Regions from separate parts of the [Ruminococcus] lactaris ATCC 29176 genome, predicted to be linked through region 3. Evidence: a T-box and tRNA genes for the amino acid it is inferred to sense, from the RefSeq annotation. Region 3 holds a T-box; the other regions hold tRNA genes.
What was found. A T-box is a leader RNA that pairs with one kind of tRNA and senses whether it is charged. The one in region 3 lies ahead of leuS (leucine--tRNA ligase), so its partner is inferred to be a tRNA-Leu.
Positions count from the first base shown of each region.

Region 1 (5,582 bases), 1.4 Mb from region 3:
AAATCAGAGAGAAAGTTCATCGATCTTCTTCAGTTCTTCTTCAGAGAACTCCGTATTTTCAATCGCTTTGATATTGTCAAGCAACTGCTGCGGTCTCGATGCTCCCACCAGTACACTGGTTACGATTCCATCTCGTAAAATCCAGCTCAGAGCCATCTCTGCCAGAGTCTGTCCACGTCCGGCTGCGACCTCGTTCAAAGCACGGATTTTCATGAGCTTTTCTTCTGTAAGTGCATCCTTTTTCAAAAATCTTCCATCCGTCATGATCCGGCTGTCCTCCGGGATTCCATTCAGATAACGGTTCGTCAGAAGTCCCTGTGCCAGCGGACTATATGCAATGATTCCTTTCTTCAGTTCTGCTGCCTTTTCTTTCAGACCATTCTTCTCAATCGTCCGGTCAAAAATAGAATAACGATTCTGATTAATAATAAACGGACAATGAAGATCCTTCAGGATCGCAGCCGCTTTTTCCATGGTCGGTCCATCATAATTGGACAGTCCTACATAAAGTGCTTTTCCCGACTGTACTGCTGTAGCCAATGCACCCATGGTCTCCTCTAATGGTGTATTCGGATCCATCCTGTGATGATAAAAGATGTCTACATAATCCAGTCCCATTCTCTGCAGGCTCTGATCCAGGCTTGCCAGCAGATACTTTCTGCTTCCCCAGTCCCCGTAAGGGCCATCCCACATCAGATATCCCGCTTTTGTACTGATCACCATCTCATCTCTGTGCTGTCCCATCTCTTCTTTTAAGATTCTGCCAAAATTCTTCTCGGCACTGCCCGGTTCCGGTCCGTAGTTATTCGCAAGATCAAAATGCGTGATCCCATTGTCAAATGCCGTAAAGCAGATCTGCTTCATATTTTCATAGACACCGGTATCTCCAAAATTATGCCAGAATCCCAGTGACACTTCCGGTAATTTTAATCCGCTTTTTCCACAATACACATAATCCATTTTCTGATATCTTTCTTCTGCAGCCTGATACATACTCTTATACCTGCCACTCAAAATGTGTTGAAATATACTCAAACACATCGAGAAATTGAAGTCCTTGCGGATACTTCTTACTGCTTCAATGTGTATGCTTTGGCGATTATAAACAATACGCTACTCACAAGTTCTTGTACACTTCACAGTCGTAAATTCCTGCGATAGCCCGCAGTACATACTTACGTTTGCTTTCATTATGCAACTTCGTAAGTTAAAGCATCTCTTAGATTAAGAGCAGCATTAAAATCCCTATCCTCAACATAGCCACAATCACAACAGTATATTCTATCTGAAAGCTTCAAATCTTTCTTGATAGCACCACAACAGTGACATATTTTGGATGATGGATACCATCTGTCTACGACTCTTAATTCAATACCATTTTCATCACACTTAGCTTTAAGCTTAGTTCTGAATTCATAGAACTTTTGTGATGCAACGGCTTTTGATAGATGTCTGTTCTTCATCATTCCTGATATATTCAAATCTTCAATAGTTATATAAGATGGCTTGGTTTTCACTATCTTGGCTATTGATTTATTGATATAATCAGTACGGATATTATCTATTTTATGATGAAGTCTTTGCACTTTGAGCTTTTGCTTTTGTATATTTTTTTGAGTGGACTCTCCTTTCTTTAAATTCTCATACTTGCGTGAGAGACATCTTTGTTCTCTGCGCAATTTCTTTTCCAATTTTTTAACTCTTGCTGACTTATTGATATTTTTATAAGTTTTACCATTAGAAACAATCGCCAAGTCTTTCAACCCCAGATCAATTCCTATACCGTCATTGCTATTATTAGCAATCTTAGCGTCGGGAATTTCCACAAGAACTGACACATAATATCTGCCTGCTTTGATGGATACTGTACCGCTTTTGATATTCCATCCGTCTTTAGTTGTTGGTATATAGCCTTTTTCTTTAATGCGTACCCAGCCTAAAGTGGGTATGTTCAACCTATGTCTCTCGCATCTGCAATCTTTAGGATTATTCTTTACGAAATACATTTTTACATCAGATTTACCTTTCTTTTTGAAATTAGGAAAAGCACTTTGATGTTTAAAAAATCTTGTAAATGCAGTACATCCATCTTCAATAGACTTTTTTACAGCTTTTGAATACGCTTCTTTAATCCATACTTTTTCAGGATTATCAGGAATGTACTCATTATTGAGCCATACGCTAAAACTCTTGCCCGTCATAAACTTTTCACCTTTATCGTATAAAGCTTTGTTGTGATCAAGATAGAAGTTGTAAACATATCTACAAGTGCCGATAGTCTTGTTAATCTTGATTTTTTGCTCGACTGTCGGATTTATTTCCGTTTTGAAGCTCTTTAGCAATTTCCTCATCCCCTTCTATTTGTTTTTTATACTTACGAAGACCGTACAATCTACAAGAAAAAACGTGAAGTATAGATACAATATCCTGTACAAGCTCTTCTTGCGGTGATAGTTCTTCATTATTCACTACCACTATGGTTGTATTAAACTTCATACAGAATTTTTCAAACCAATCATAGCCAAATCTGACAAATCTATCTTTATGTGTAACTATGATAGTTTTGATTTTTTGTTCCATTACTTCATCTAATAATTGATTCCACTTTTTACGATTGTAGTTAAGCCCACTTCCATAATCTTCAATACATTGATCTACAATGATACCTTTAGCATTGCAAAACTGACGTAAAAAAGTTACTTGGTTTTGCAAATCATCTTTTTGGTTTCTTGTAGATACTCTGGCATAAATAACAATCTGACGATTATCGTTTTCAGTATTTATGCCCTTAAACTGAAGATATTGGTCATAAGTATAATAACGCCTATCAGTCGGAGTCCGATTTGCTTTCAGAATCCCCTCTCTATCCCAACGTTGTAACGTTTTGACTGAGACGCCCAATAATTCAGCAAAATCTTTTGGTTTGTAATTAGTGATATTAGATGTGTTCATAACAATATCCTCCATGAGTATATTTTAACACATTTAATCACTATCGGCAATGATTTTGATTACTTAAAGTTTCCTCCTATGTATTCCGTTTTGTTGCAATCTACGGATTTCTATTCGTTATTCTATCACTTCAAATCTGTTATGTCATCGCTTTCTGCATTTTTAATCAAATTTTTATTCCCCCCATTCTTCACACCAGCTTTATATCACATACCTTCTTCCAGGTCCCAATATTTTATAAGATGAATTTTCTGAATTTTTTAAAAAATACATAAAATATAAAGAATTTTAATTTTAGGGTTTACAAACTCGTAACCTTATGATATTATTTTATTTGTCGAGCGGAAGTGGCGGAATGGCAGACGCGCTAGATTCAGGTTCTAGTGGGAGTTTTATCCTGTGGGAGTTCAAGTCTCCTCTTCCGCATTGATAAGAAAAGAAATCCTTGATTTGAGGATTTCTTTTTTTGTTTGAAATTTGACCGGGAATACTTACCCGACATCATTATATTTATACCAACAAATGTAATTTCCTCATAATCTCTTAATAATTTTTATAATTCTTTTTCTTTCCCGACACACCCCGGACACAATTTCCCTCTATAATAAAATCATCAAATAAAGAAGACGGCGATTGTATTAATTGCTTTTTATGATTGCCGGTCTTCGCCTAAAAATTACGAACAGTTTACATAGATTACAGCCCGGAGCCAAAGCCCCGGGCTGATTTTGTACTAAAAAATCTTCTTTAGATACCATAGCTATCTTATACAGATATACACCATATAACCTATATAGAGCAGCAGCATGATAATGCCTTCTTTCCTGCTCAGTCTTTTCTTTGTCCACACCATCAGCCATACAACGATACTAAAGCCAACAAGAATCACAATATCAACAATATTTTCCATTAAAAATGCAATCGGACTGATAGATGACGCAGCTCCAAGTACCAGCAGTATATTGAAAATATTAGACCCCACTACATTTCCCACCGCCATATCCAGCTCGTTCTTTTTTGCCGCTACAATGGATGTGACCAGTTCAGGAAGGCTTGTTCCCAGTGCAACGACTGTAAGACCGATCAAAGTCTGAGTCAGCCCGAAACTTCTTGCCACCATTGTTGCACCATCCACGACAAAATCTCCGCCAAACTTGATTGCTGCAGCTCCTCCAATGATATACACGATACATTTCCATGCCGGAAATGTATCAATCTCCTCTTCCACAGCTTCTCGTCTCGCCTTCAATGCCGAAAAGATCATCCACAAAAGATAGCATACAAAAATCAGGATCAGGATAATCCCTTCTGTGTGTCCAAGATTCATCCCTAAATAACCAAGTGCAAGCAGAAACAATGCACAGAAAACCGAAAATGGGAACTCTTTTTTCAGAGTCCCAACCTGTACTGTCAGCGGTACGATCAACGCACAGATTCCGCATACCACCATCAAATTAAATATATTAGATCCCACTGCATTGCTGACCGCCAGTGCATTATTGTTCGTAACAGATGCAGCAACGCTTACCGCACACTCTGGCAGGCTCGTCCCCATCGCCACGATCGTAAATCCAATGATCAGCGACGGAACTTTCAGCTTCTTTGCAACTGCAGAACTTCCATCTACAAAATAATCTGCTCCTTTGATCAAAAGTACAAAACCGATCACCAGCAGGGCAATAGCCATTACTATTTCTTTCATCTTAACTTTCCTTCTTTATTCCGAGCCTCTCAGATTATCTTGACAGCCGCCATGGTCTTTCCACAATCTTGCCAGGATCTTTCCAACGGCTTGTGCCAGCACAGACTCCGGTTCGTTGCCTGCGTATATAAAAACTCCTCAGAACAATCTCGTTCTGAGGAGTAAATAAATCTCGTTCTGAATAGTAAAGCAGATTAACGCTTGCTGAACTGCGGAGCGCGACGAGCTGCTTTGAGACCTGGTTTCTTACGTTCTTTCATACGTGGGTCACGAGTCAGGTAACCTGCGGATTTAAGAACCGGTCTATAATCAGCATCAGCCTCAAGGAGTGCTCTGGCGATTCCATGACGGATAGCTCCTGCCTGTCCTGTATATCCGCCACCACATACATTGACGATGACATCAAACTTGTCAACAGTCTCTGTAGCCACGAGCGGCTGGCGAACAACAACTTTCAGAGTCTCGAGTCCGAGATACTCATCGATGTCTCTCTTATTAATAGTAATTTTTCCTGTTCCAGGTACAAGATATACTCTTGCGATCGATTTTTTTCTTCTTCCTGTTCCGTAATATTTTGCGTTAGCCACTGTTATTTCCTCCTTTCAACCTCTACCTAAAATGTAAGAACTTCCGGCTTCTGAGCCTGATTTGCATGCTCTGGGCCAGCGTAAACATGAAGCTTCTTGATCATGTCTCTTCCCATAGGTCCTTTCGGAAGCATTCCCTTAACAGCAAGCTCGATTACCTTCTCCGGCTTCTTTGCAAGAAGCTCAGCGAGTGTAGTCTCTCTCATTCCTCCAACATAATCGGAGTGATTATAATAAATCTTCTGCTGTAATTTCTTTCCTGTTACTTTTACTTTCTCAGCATTCACAACGATTACATAATCACCTGTATCGATGTGCGGTGTATATTCCGGTTTGTTCTT
Region 1 is NZ_CP102292.1:2,204,975-2,210,556, forward strand. Features, by position in the region: gene mgrA (L-glyceraldehyde 3-phosphate reductase) at 4-993, opposite strand; gene NQ541_RS10305 (RNA-guided endonuclease InsQ/TnpB family protein) at 1,191-2,351, opposite strand; gene NQ541_RS10310 (IS607 family transposase) at 2,284-2,937, opposite strand; tRNA gene NQ541_RS10315 (tRNA-Leu) at 3,294-3,378, shown strand; gene NQ541_RS10320 (calcium/sodium antiporter) at 3,713-4,654, opposite strand; gene rpsI (30S ribosomal protein S9) at 4,849-5,241, opposite strand; gene rplM (50S ribosomal protein L13) at 5,268-5,582, opposite strand, start outside.
Region 1: it encodes a tRNA-Leu, which carries the amino acid that the T-box ahead of leuS (leucine--tRNA ligase) is inferred to sense. The anticodon was not compared.

Region 2 (5,582 bases), 690 kb from region 3:
GCAGATGAAATTGGACTGAATAATACAGTGGAACTGTATTGCGAGGATGATGATGAAGTGGAAACTTACCGGATCGTCACTTCTGTCCGGGGAAGTTCATTGAATGGCCTTGTCAGTATAGAATCTCCGATTGGCAAGGCGTTACTGGGACATAAAGAGGGCGACCGGGTTTATATAAAAGTCAATGATGATTTTGGATATTATGTAGTGATACGCAAAGTGATCAAGACAGAAGATGAAGCTGAAGATCATATCAGAAGCTTTTAAAAAGATGGTTTCAAAAAGAAGAAAAGTACTGTGAGAGAGGAGATGTGAACAGAGATGGAAATCAGTACTGTATTGTTTGATCTGGACGGAACGCTCACTGATTCGGGATCAGGGATCATAAATTCAGTGAAGTATGCACTGAAAAAGGCTGGCAGAGAAATTCCACCGGAGGATGAATTACGCAAATTTATTGGACCTCCTTTGCAGGAACAGTTTATGAAATGCTGTGAGATAGAAGAGAAAGAGGCAGCAGAGATGGTGGGATTATACCGGGAATACTATCAGGAAAAAGGAATTTTTGACAACTGGGTCTATGAGGGAGTCATGGAAATGCTGAAGACTTTGAAAGAAGCCGGACTGACGATCGTAATGGCAACGTCAAAGCCTGAAAAATTTGCAAAAATGATTGCAGAACATTTTGGATTTGCGAAGTATTTTGACCTGATCGGTGGAGCCTGCATGAATGGAGCAAGAACAAAAAAGCAGGAAGTGATCCAATATGTCCTGGGACAGTGCGAAGAAAAAGACCTGGAAAAAATCAGAATGGTCGGAGACCGGTGCTATGATATTGAAGGTGCAAATAGAGAAGGAATCCGTGCCATCGGTGTTCTGTACGGGTACGGATCGAAAGAAGAACTGGAGGAAGCGGGAGCTGACGGGCTTGCAGAGACACCGGAAGAGGTTGTCAGAATGATTTTAAATGGCATGCATCCGTAAGGAACCTGCCAGTGATAGATAAAGCAAATGAAAAAGATTCTCAAAAATAACTTTTCAAAGGTATTTTCATTGACAGCAGACAGGCTGTGATGTATAGTGTTCCTGTAAAGAACTACTATGGAGAAGAGCAGAGAATGGATGAAAGCAGAGAAATTGAATACCTGATGCATTTCGGGTTATCCAGGCAGGAAGCTCTTATTTACAGAAAGCTTCTTGAAGGGGGAAAAAAGACCGGGTATGAGATTGCAAGAGATACCGGGATTTCCAGGTCGAATGCCTATGCTTCGCTTGCAGCAATGGTGGAAAAAGGTGCTGCATATCTGGTAGAGGGCGATGCAAAGCGTTATATCCCCATTGTTCCACAGGAGTTTTGTGGAAACCGGATCCGGAGACTTGAAAAAGAGCTGGAATGGCTTCAGCAGAATCTTCCCAGCGAGTCCGTGGAAGAGGATGGATATATTACGGTTGAAGGTAAGAAGAATATTGCAGACAAAATTCATCATTTATTGACCGGAGCAGAAGAACGGGTCTATTTTTCCTGTTCTAAAGGATGCCTGGAGGAATTTAAAGAGGAACTTCTACAACTGGTGAGAAGAGGAAAAAAGGTTGTTCTGATTACGGATGAATCTTTTCCGATGAAAGAAGTTATCGTTTATGTAACCAGGAAAAAAGAGCAGCAGATCGGACTGATTGTAGATTCCCGCTATGTTCTTTCAGGAGAATATGGAATGGGCAGCATGAATACGTGTGTCTATTCCGGTCAGAGAAATTTTGTGACAGTATTTAAAAATGCACTTGCAAATGAAATTGAACTGATAAAGATACGAAAAGGAGAGAAGAAAGATGAGCAAGAAACCATTTGTTACAAAGGAACAGGTTGAAGAGATCGTAAAGACCTACCCGACGCCGTTTCATCTTTATGATGAGAAAGGAATCCGTGCGAATGCAAAGGCATTAAAAGAAGCATTTTCATGGAATCCGGGATATAAAGAATATTTTGCAGTAAAGGCAACTCCAAATCCGTTCCTTCTGGATATCCTGAAGGAGTATGGTTGTGGATGTGACTGCTCATCTTATACGGAGCTGATGCTCTCAGAAGCAGTAGGTGTAACGGGACATAATATTATGTTCTCGTCAAATGATACTCCTGCAGAGGATTTCCGTCTGGCAGATAAACTTGGTGCGATCATCAATCTGGATGATATCAGCCATATTGAGTTCCTTGAAAGTGCGATCGGACATATTCCTGAGACGATCAGCTGCCGTTACAATCCAGGCGGCTTATTTAAGATCAGTAATGATATCATGGACAATCCGGGAGATGCCAAATATGGTATGACAACAGAACAGATCACGGAAGCATTTAAAATCCTGAAAAGCAAAGGTGCAAAAGAGTTTGGAATCCATGCATTTCTTGCCAGCAATACGGTGACAAATGACTATTATCCGATGCTTGCGAAAGTTTTGTTTGAGCAGGCAGTACGTCTTAAAAATGAGACAGGTGCAAATATTAAGTTTATCAATCTGTCAGGCGGAATTGGTATTCCGTACAGACCGGATCAGGAGCCGAATGATATTTATGCGATCGGAGAAGGCGTGCGTAAAGTCTATGAGGAAGTATTAGTCCCTGCTGGAATGGGTGATGTAGCAATCTTTACAGAACTGGGACGTTACATGATGGGACCTTACGGCTGCCTTGTTACAAAAGCGATTCACGAGAAAAAGACTTATAAAGATTATATTGGTGTAGATGCATGTGCAGTTAATCTGATGCGTCCGGCAATGTATGGAGCATATCATCATATTACGGTTCTTGGAAAAGAGAATGAACCATGTGACCATAAATACGATGTGACAGGATCTCTGTGCGAGAATAATGATAAATTTGCGATTGACAGAATGCTCCCAGAGATTGAAAGAGGAGATTACCTGGTGATTCATGATGCGGGGGCTCACGGCTTTTCCATGGGATACAATTACAATGGAAAATTAAAGTCAGCGGAGTTATTGCTGAAAGAAGATGGAAGCGTGCAGATGATCCGTCGTGCTGAGACACCGAAGGATTATTTCGCTACATTTGATTGCTTTGAGATAGGCAAAAAACTTGGTGAGTAATAAAAAAGTGGTTGAAATAAATAAGCAAATATGATATCATTAAAAAGTCGGTTCGGGGAATAATGAACCGACAAAATAAGCCGCTGTGGCGGAATTGGCAGACGCACTTGACTCAAAATCAAGCGGTTAGTAGCCGTGCCGGTTCGAGTCCGGCCAGCGGCATCAGACAGAATCTCTGAATCTCCTGTAAATCCAGTGTTTACAAGGAGTTCAGGGATTTTTTTGTGTTAAGAAAGATGCTCCCTCAATGCTGGTGGTATTTTATCCTTATTTATCGGCAATCTTCAGTAATTCCTCAAAGCGTGCAATCCGTACTTTTGCATCCGGGACATCGCCCAGTCCGTATTCAGCAAAAATAAAAGGAATACCAGCCCTGGAGCAGGAATCAGCATCGCCCTGCGTATCACCAACGTAAACCGGAGATTTCAGCCCATTTTTCCCAATCAACTGTAAAAGTGTCTGATCTTTTGAAAGCTGGGTTTCTCCAAAGCAGAGGTGATCTTTGATGTAAGGTTCGATCCCAGATGATTTCATCATGACTTCAATATATCCACACTGACAATTACTGACAATGAAGAGTGGATATCTGAGGGAAAGTTCTCTGATCGTATCAACAACACCATCATACATTTTCCCCGGGTGAGTTTCGAGATATCGGTTTTCATAATCAAAGCAGATCGTAAGGAGTCGCATTCTTTCGTCGAGTGGAATCTGGGGAAAAAGTGCATCGGCAATTTCAGTCATGGTTTTTCCAAAGAGCCATGCAAGAGAGTCCCGTGTCAGATCAGGTGTCATATCGGTATTTTCGGCGATCGCAAGATTCCACGATTCAGCCACGGGATCTACAGAATCCCATAAAGTGCCATCTACGTCAAATATAATACTATCCATATTTATTTCCTCTTTTATTTTTAATGATGCGTACATAATACCATAAAATGAGCCTTTTAAAAAGATAGTTTTTAGTGTATACTTTATTGTTGGGTTATAAAGAAACTGAGGGTTTCACGGGCAGTGGATCAGCAGTGTAAAGAGCAAAGATTGAGGAGAAGTTTCAGATGAGAGAGAAGATTGTACTGATCGATGGACATAGCATACTGAACCGGGCATTTTATGGCGTACCGGATCTGACAAATTCGGAAGGACTTCATACGAATGCGGTATATGGTTTCCTGAATATTATGTTCAAAATACTGGATGAGGAAAAACCAGAATATCTGACGGTGACATTTGATGTGCATGCACCGACTTTCCGGCATGAAATGTATCAGGAATATAAAGGAACAAGAAAGCCGATGGCAGAGGAACTGCGTCAGCAGGTTCCGGTGATCAAAGAGGTTCTGAAGGCAATGAATATCGAGATCATTGAACAGGCAGGACTGGAAGCAGATGATCTTCTTGGAACGATTTCTCATCAATGTGAAAAAGAGGGACTGGATGTCTCGATCATTTCAGGAGACCGTGATACACTTCAGCTTACCACGGAGCATATCAAGGTGCGGATTCCGAAGACAAAGCAGGGAAAGACAGAGATCGAAGATTATCTTGCGGCTGATGTGAAAGAGCGTTATGGAGTGACTCCGACAGAATTTATTGATGTAAAAGCTTTAATGGGCGATACATCGGATAATATTCCCGGAGTTCCGGGAATTGGAGAAAAGACGGCGACAAAGATCATCCAGGAATATAAGACGATTGAAAACGCATATGAGCATGTAGACGAATTAAAGCCGCCAAGAGCAAGCAAGAATCTGAAAGAGTTCTGGGAGCAGGCACAGATGAGTAAGACGCTGGCGACTATTAGGCTGGATGCGGAGACAGAATTTGATTTGAATGGAGCAAGACACGGTAACCCTTATACGAAAGAAGCACATGAGCTGTTTCAGAAGCTTCAGTTTAAGAATCTGCTGGGACGGTTCGATGTAGAAACTTCAGCAAATGATGTGGAAGCAACCTTTTGTGAAGTGACAGGAAAAGCTGCGATTGAAAAGATATTTAAAGAGGCAGAGAAGGCAGAGAAGGTCGGAGTTGCATTTTCCAAAGATAAGGGAAATGTATTGCCGCTGTTTGCACATCCATCAGGAATTGGCAGAATCGCACTTTGTTATACTGAGAAAAAGACGGTTACGATTCCGTGTGATATGGAGATGGATTTTGAAACTCTGGCAGGAATGATTTCTGGTCTGGCTGAGAAGGTGAAAGTATTTTCTATGTGTGGACTGAAAGAATCTCTCAATTATTTACCGCAGGCAAAGAGAGAGAACAGTTTTGACGTGATTGTGGCAGCTTATCTTTTGAATCCATTAAAGAGTGATTATGATTATGAGGATGTAGCGAGAGAACAACTGGGTCTTCTGATTGATGAAAAGACAGAGGAAAGTACAAAGGCATGCTACGAAGCTTATACGGCATATATGGCAGTAGAACCGTTGAACCGGAAAATGGAAGAAACCGGGATGACGAAATTGTTCCGGGAAATCGAG
Region 2 is NZ_CP102292.1:1,519,576-1,525,157, reverse strand. Features, by position in the region: gene NQ541_RS07190 (GreA/GreB family elongation factor) at 1-267, shown strand, start outside; gene NQ541_RS07185 (HAD family hydrolase) at 322-984, shown strand; gene NQ541_RS07180 (TrmB family transcriptional regulator) at 1,074-1,865, shown strand; gene NQ541_RS07175 (diaminopimelate decarboxylase) at 1,828-3,099, shown strand; tRNA gene NQ541_RS07170 (tRNA-Leu) at 3,179-3,261, shown strand; gene NQ541_RS07165 (HAD family hydrolase) at 3,367-3,990, opposite strand; gene polA (DNA polymerase I) at 4,158-5,582, shown strand, end outside.
Region 2: it encodes a tRNA-Leu, which carries the amino acid that the T-box ahead of leuS (leucine--tRNA ligase) is inferred to sense. The anticodon was not compared.

Region 3 (5,582 bases):
ATACGACGGATAACAGGATCCTTTCTTTGATCGAGTATAATAATGAGGATGTAAAGCAGGAAAATTCCAATAAGAACCCTGCAGTGAACAGTGTGCAGAGGGATTATATGGCAGGTGAGGTGAGCCGTGACCTGACAACCAGGATGCTGTTGCCGGAGGATATCGTGGAAGCCGACAGACAGGGAATCATCCATTTCCATGATTCAGACTACTATGCACAGCATATGCATAACTGTGATCTGGTCAATCTGGAAGATATGCTTCAGAACGGAACTGTGATCAGCGGAACGATGATCGAGAAGCCGCACAGTTTCTCTACAGCATGTAATATCGCGACGCAGATCATTGCACAGGTTGCAAGTAATCAGTATGGTGGACAGAGCATTTCCCTGGCACATCTTGCTCCGTTTGTCCAGGTATCGAGGAATAAGATCCGGACAGAAGTGCTGGAAGAGATGAAGCTGGTCGGAACAGAGTACCCGGATGATATTCTGAATGAGATCGTGGAGAGACGTCTGAAAAAAGAGATCACGAAGGGAGTTCAGACGATTGAGTATCAGGTCATCACTCTGATGACGACGAACGGACAGGCTCCGTTCCTGACAGTCTTTATGTATCTGAATGAGGCAAAGAGTGAGTCAGAAAAGCGGGATCTTGCGATGATCATAGAAGAGACTCTGCGTCAGCGTTATCAGGGGGTTAAGAATGAGGCAGGAGTGTGGGTAACTCCGGCATTCCCGAAGCTGATCTATGTACTTGAAGATGATAATATCGAAGAAGGAAGTGAATATTTCTATCTGACAGAGCTGGCTGCAAAGTGTACTGCAAAGCGTCTTGTACCGGATTATATTTCTGAGAAGAAGATGAAAGAATTAAAAGAAGGCAATTGTTTCCCGGTTATGGGATGCCGGAGCTGCTTAAGTCCGTGGAAGGATGAGAATGGAAACTATCAGTTCTACGGCAGGTTTAATCAGGGCGTTGTAACGATCAACCTGGTGGATGTAGCACTTTCTTCCGGAGGCGATATGAATAAATTCTGGAAGATCTTTGATGAGCGGCTGGAGCTGTGCTATCGTGCGTTGATGTGCAGACATAACCGTCTGAAGGGAACGCTTTCCGATGCAGCCCCGATCCTGTGGCAGTTTGGAGCTTTGGCCCGTCTGAAAAAAGGTGAGCCGATCGACAAGCTTTTGTATGGTGGATATTCAACAATTTCGCTTGGATATGCAGGGCTTTATGAGTGCGTGAAGTATATGACAGGAAAGTCTCATACAGATCCTGAGGCAACTCCTTTTGCACTGGATGTCATGAAGCATATGAATGAAGCTTGTAATAAATGGAAAGAGGAGACGAACATTGCATTCAGTATTTACGGATCTCCGATTGAAAGTACGACCTACAAGTTTGCAAAATGTCTTCAGAAGAGATTTGGAGTGATTCCGGGAATTACGGACAAGAGTTATATTACGAACAGTTATCATGTATTTGTCGGAGAAGAGATCGACGCTTTTGCAAAACTGAAGTTTGAATCCCAGTTCCAGGCTCTTTCAACAGGCGGAGCAATCAGTTATGTGGAAGTACCGGATATGAAAGATAATATTCCGGCTGTGCTTCAGGTAATCCGGTTTATTTATGAGAATATCATGTATGCAGAATTGAATACGAAGAGTGATTATTGTCAGGAGTGTGGATTTGATGGAGAGATCCAGGTTGTGACAGACGAGGAAGGAAAGCTCGTGTGGGAATGTCCTCATTGTGGCAACCGGAACCAGGATACGCTGAATGTTGCAAGACGTACCTGCGGATATATCGGAACTCAGTTCTGGAATCAGGGAAGAACCCAGGAAATCAAGGAGCGAGTTCTTCATCTGTAGAAGCAGGATAAAAGTATTGAGGTTGAACAAGGGAGATGTCCGGGTCTGTGCAGACAGATCCGGACATTTTCTCGTATAAAAGGCAGGAAAGAACATGAGGTATGGAGAAATAAAGAAGTGCGATATAGCCAATGGAGAAGGTGTCAGGGTTTCTCTTTTTGTTTCAGGCTGTACGCATCATTGTAAAGGCTGCTTCAATGAGGCAACGTGGGATTTTGATTATGGGAAAGAATTTACTCAGGAGACAGAGGAGGAGATCCTGAAGGCACTTGAACCGGAGTATGTGAACGGACTGTCAGTGCTGGGAGGAGAGCCATTTGAACCGCAGAATCAGAGAGTGCTTGTTCCGTTTCTGAAAAAGGTGAAAGAACGTTACCCCGGGAAGACAATCTGGTGCTATACGGGATATCTTTTTGACCGGGAACTCTGCAAAAAAAGCAGGGCAAGGTGCGAAGTGACGGATGAGATGCTGGCACTGCTGGATGTTCTTGTAGACGGACGTTTTGTGGAAGAAAAAAAGAATATCATGCTGTTGTTCCGTGGCTCATCCAACCAACGTCTGATTGATGTAAAAAAAAGTCTGGAACAGGGAAGTGTTGCAGAGTGGAACCCAACGATAAAAAGAGGAATTGACTGAAAAATAGAAGAAAAGTAAAAAAATAAAAGAAGGATAAAAGAAAGGCAGAAAGATGATATTAAAGAGAGCAAATGCATGGATTGAAAAATGGATCGCTTTTGTGACGCCAACTTGTCTTCTTCTGGGCGTTCTTTTCCCGGAGATTGCCGGCAGGGGTGTTGCCTATGTGCCGGTTGTCTTTGCATTTATGACATTTACGGGAGCGTTGAAATCTTCTTTTAAGGATATCGGGGCAGTCCTGAGAAAGCCGCTGCCGCTTCTGCTGATCCTGGCAGTTCTGCATGTGGTCATGCCGTGTGCCGCATGGAGCGTAGGAGAGATGTTCTTTGCAGGAAATCGGGAGCTGATCACAGGAATGGTTCTTGAATTTTCTGTACCGGCTGCCGTGGTTGGAATGATGTGGGTGTCAATCTATAAAGGGGACAGTTCCATTACGCTCTCTCTGTTGGTAATTGATACGGTCCTTGCACCATTGATCATTCCGCTGACGTTAAAGATTCTTGTAGGTGCCAGGGTAAAGATGAATCCGGAAGAAATGATGAAAGATCTGGTCTTTATGATCGCACTGCCGGCACTTCTGGCAATGTGCTTAAACCAGTTCAGTTGTGGAAAAGTGAAAGAAAAATGGCCGGGAAAGCTGGCATTCTGGTCAAAGCTGTGCCTGATATACTGTGTGATCTGTAATTCATCGAAAGTAGCACCTTATGTAAGACATATGAACCTGCAGAGAGTATTTGTGGCAGTCTGTATCATGATCCTTGCAGCGGCAGGATATGCCATCGGATGGGGAATCTCTGTTCTGTTAAAGCAGGATGAGAAAACCCGGATTTCTATGATCTATGGATCAGGAATGAGAAATATCAGTGCGGGGGCGGTGATCGCAGCAGCTTATTTTCCCGGAGAAGTAATGTTTCCGGTAATGATCGGTACATTATTTCAGCAGGTACTGGCGGCGTGTTATGGAAGTCTGATCAAGAGGCTCAGGAATAGAGAGAAAGGTTGCAAAAAATAAGACTTGACTTATTTTAACATACTACATATAATAAATCATGTTGAGGTGAAAGCCTCCAATTTTGGCTAACTTTGATACCTATGGATTGTTCGGTGCTACGCACTCCCATAATCCATCCCACTATTCGCATATCTCAGGATTACAATTCCATTTTATGCTCAGATTGGGACGGGTTCAAAGGTCTTTTATCCACTTATGAGCAGGCTCATATGGATTCATACCTTTTCACCCTAGTATCAGTATATTGCAAAAGCGAAGAAGAGGACTAGTAGGAAGATCCGTCTGATTTCAGAGAGCTGCCGGGTGGTGAGAGGCAGTATCATGGATTCTGAACTGACCTTGGAGTTCTTCTGCTGAACCGGGATGATCCAGGACAGGCAGAAGCGGGAGTTCCCGTTACAGAATCTGATGAGTGCATCTGCCGGATGGCGGATGAATAAGAGTGGTACCACGGAACTAAAGCCTTTTCGTCTCTTGATTTTGTGAGAAGAAAAGGCTTTCTTTATACCAAAGTATGCAGGAGAAACTGCCGGTGGCAGGTTGTCTGTATGTAATAATGAAAGAGAGGAAGAAGTACATGGGTACAAAGATTGTATACAACCATAAATCGATTGAAAAAAAATGGCGTGAAAAGTGGGAAGAGAAGCCGGTAAATCCAAGAGTGGATGAGAATGGCAATAAAAAGCAGAAATATTACTGCCTGGATATGTTTCCGTATCCGTCAGGAAATGGTCTGCATGTAGGACATTGGAGAGGGTATGTTATTTCTGATGTGTGGAGTCGTTATAAATTGCAGCAGGGTTACTACATCGTTCATCCGATGGGATGGGATGCATTCGGACTTCCTGCAGAGAACTATGCAATCAAAATGGGAGTTCACCCGGCTAAGTCTACAGCGGCCAATGTTGCCAATATCAAGAGACAGATCAATGATATTGCAGCACTGTATGACTGGGATATGGAAGTAAATACAACAGATCCTGAATTTTATAAATGGACACAGTGGATCTTTGTAAAGATGTTCAAAGAGGGTCTGGCATATGAAAAGGAATTTCCGATCAACTGGTGTCCTTCCTGTAAGACAGGACTTGCAAATGAAGAGGTTGTCAATGGTAAATGCGAGCGTTGTGGTGCAGAGGTTACAAAGAAGAACCTTCGTCAGTGGATGCTCCGTATTACCAAGTATGCAGACCGTCTGTTGAATGACCTTGACAAGCTTGACTGGCCGGAGAAGGTTAAGAAGATGCAGGCTGACTGGATTGGTAAATCCTACGGTGCAGAGGTAGATTTCCCGGTAGAGGGAAGAGATGAGAAGATCACGGTTTATACAACAAGACCGGACACACTGCATGGAGCAACTTTTATGGTACTTGCACCGGAGCATGAACTTGCAGCTTCCCTTGCAACACCGGAGACAAAAGAAGCAGTAGAGAAATATATTTATGATGCTTCTATGAAGTCTAATGTTGACCGTATGCAGGATAAAGAAAAGACAGGTGTCTTCACCGGAAGTTATGCGATCAACCCGTTAAATGGTAAAAAGACTCCGATCTGGCTGTCTGATTATGTACTGGCAGATTATGGTACAGGAGCGATCATGTGTGTACCGGCACATGATGACCGTGACTTTGAGTTCGCAACAAAGTTCAATATCCCGATCATCCAGGTTATTGCAAAAGACGGTAAAGAGATCGAGAATATGACAGAAGCTTATACAGAGGCTGCAGGAACCATGATCAATTCCGGTGACTGGAATGGTATGGAATCTTCTGTCCTGAAGAAAGAAGCCCCACATATTATTGAAAAAATGGGAATTGGACGTGCAACAGTCAACTACAAACTGCGTGACTGGGTATTCTCCCGTCAGCGTTACTGGGGTGAGCCGATCCCGATCGTTCACTGCCCGAAGTGTGGAAATGTTCCGGTACCGGAAGAAGAACTTCCGCTTCGTCTGCCGGAGGTAGAATCTTATGAGCCGACAGGAACAGGTGAGTCACCGCTTGCTGCAATTGACGAGTGGGTAAACTGCAAGTGTCCGGTATGTGGAAGTGATGCAAAG
Region 3 is NZ_CP102292.1:834,482-840,063, forward strand. Features, by position in the region: gene nrdD (anaerobic ribonucleoside-triphosphate reductase) at 1-1,874, shown strand, start outside; gene nrdG (anaerobic ribonucleoside-triphosphate reductase activating protein) at 1,969-2,511, shown strand; gene NQ541_RS03880 (bile acid:sodium symporter family protein) at 2,564-3,523, shown strand; T-box leader at 3,770-4,001, shown strand; gene leuS (leucine--tRNA ligase) at 4,101-5,582, shown strand, end outside.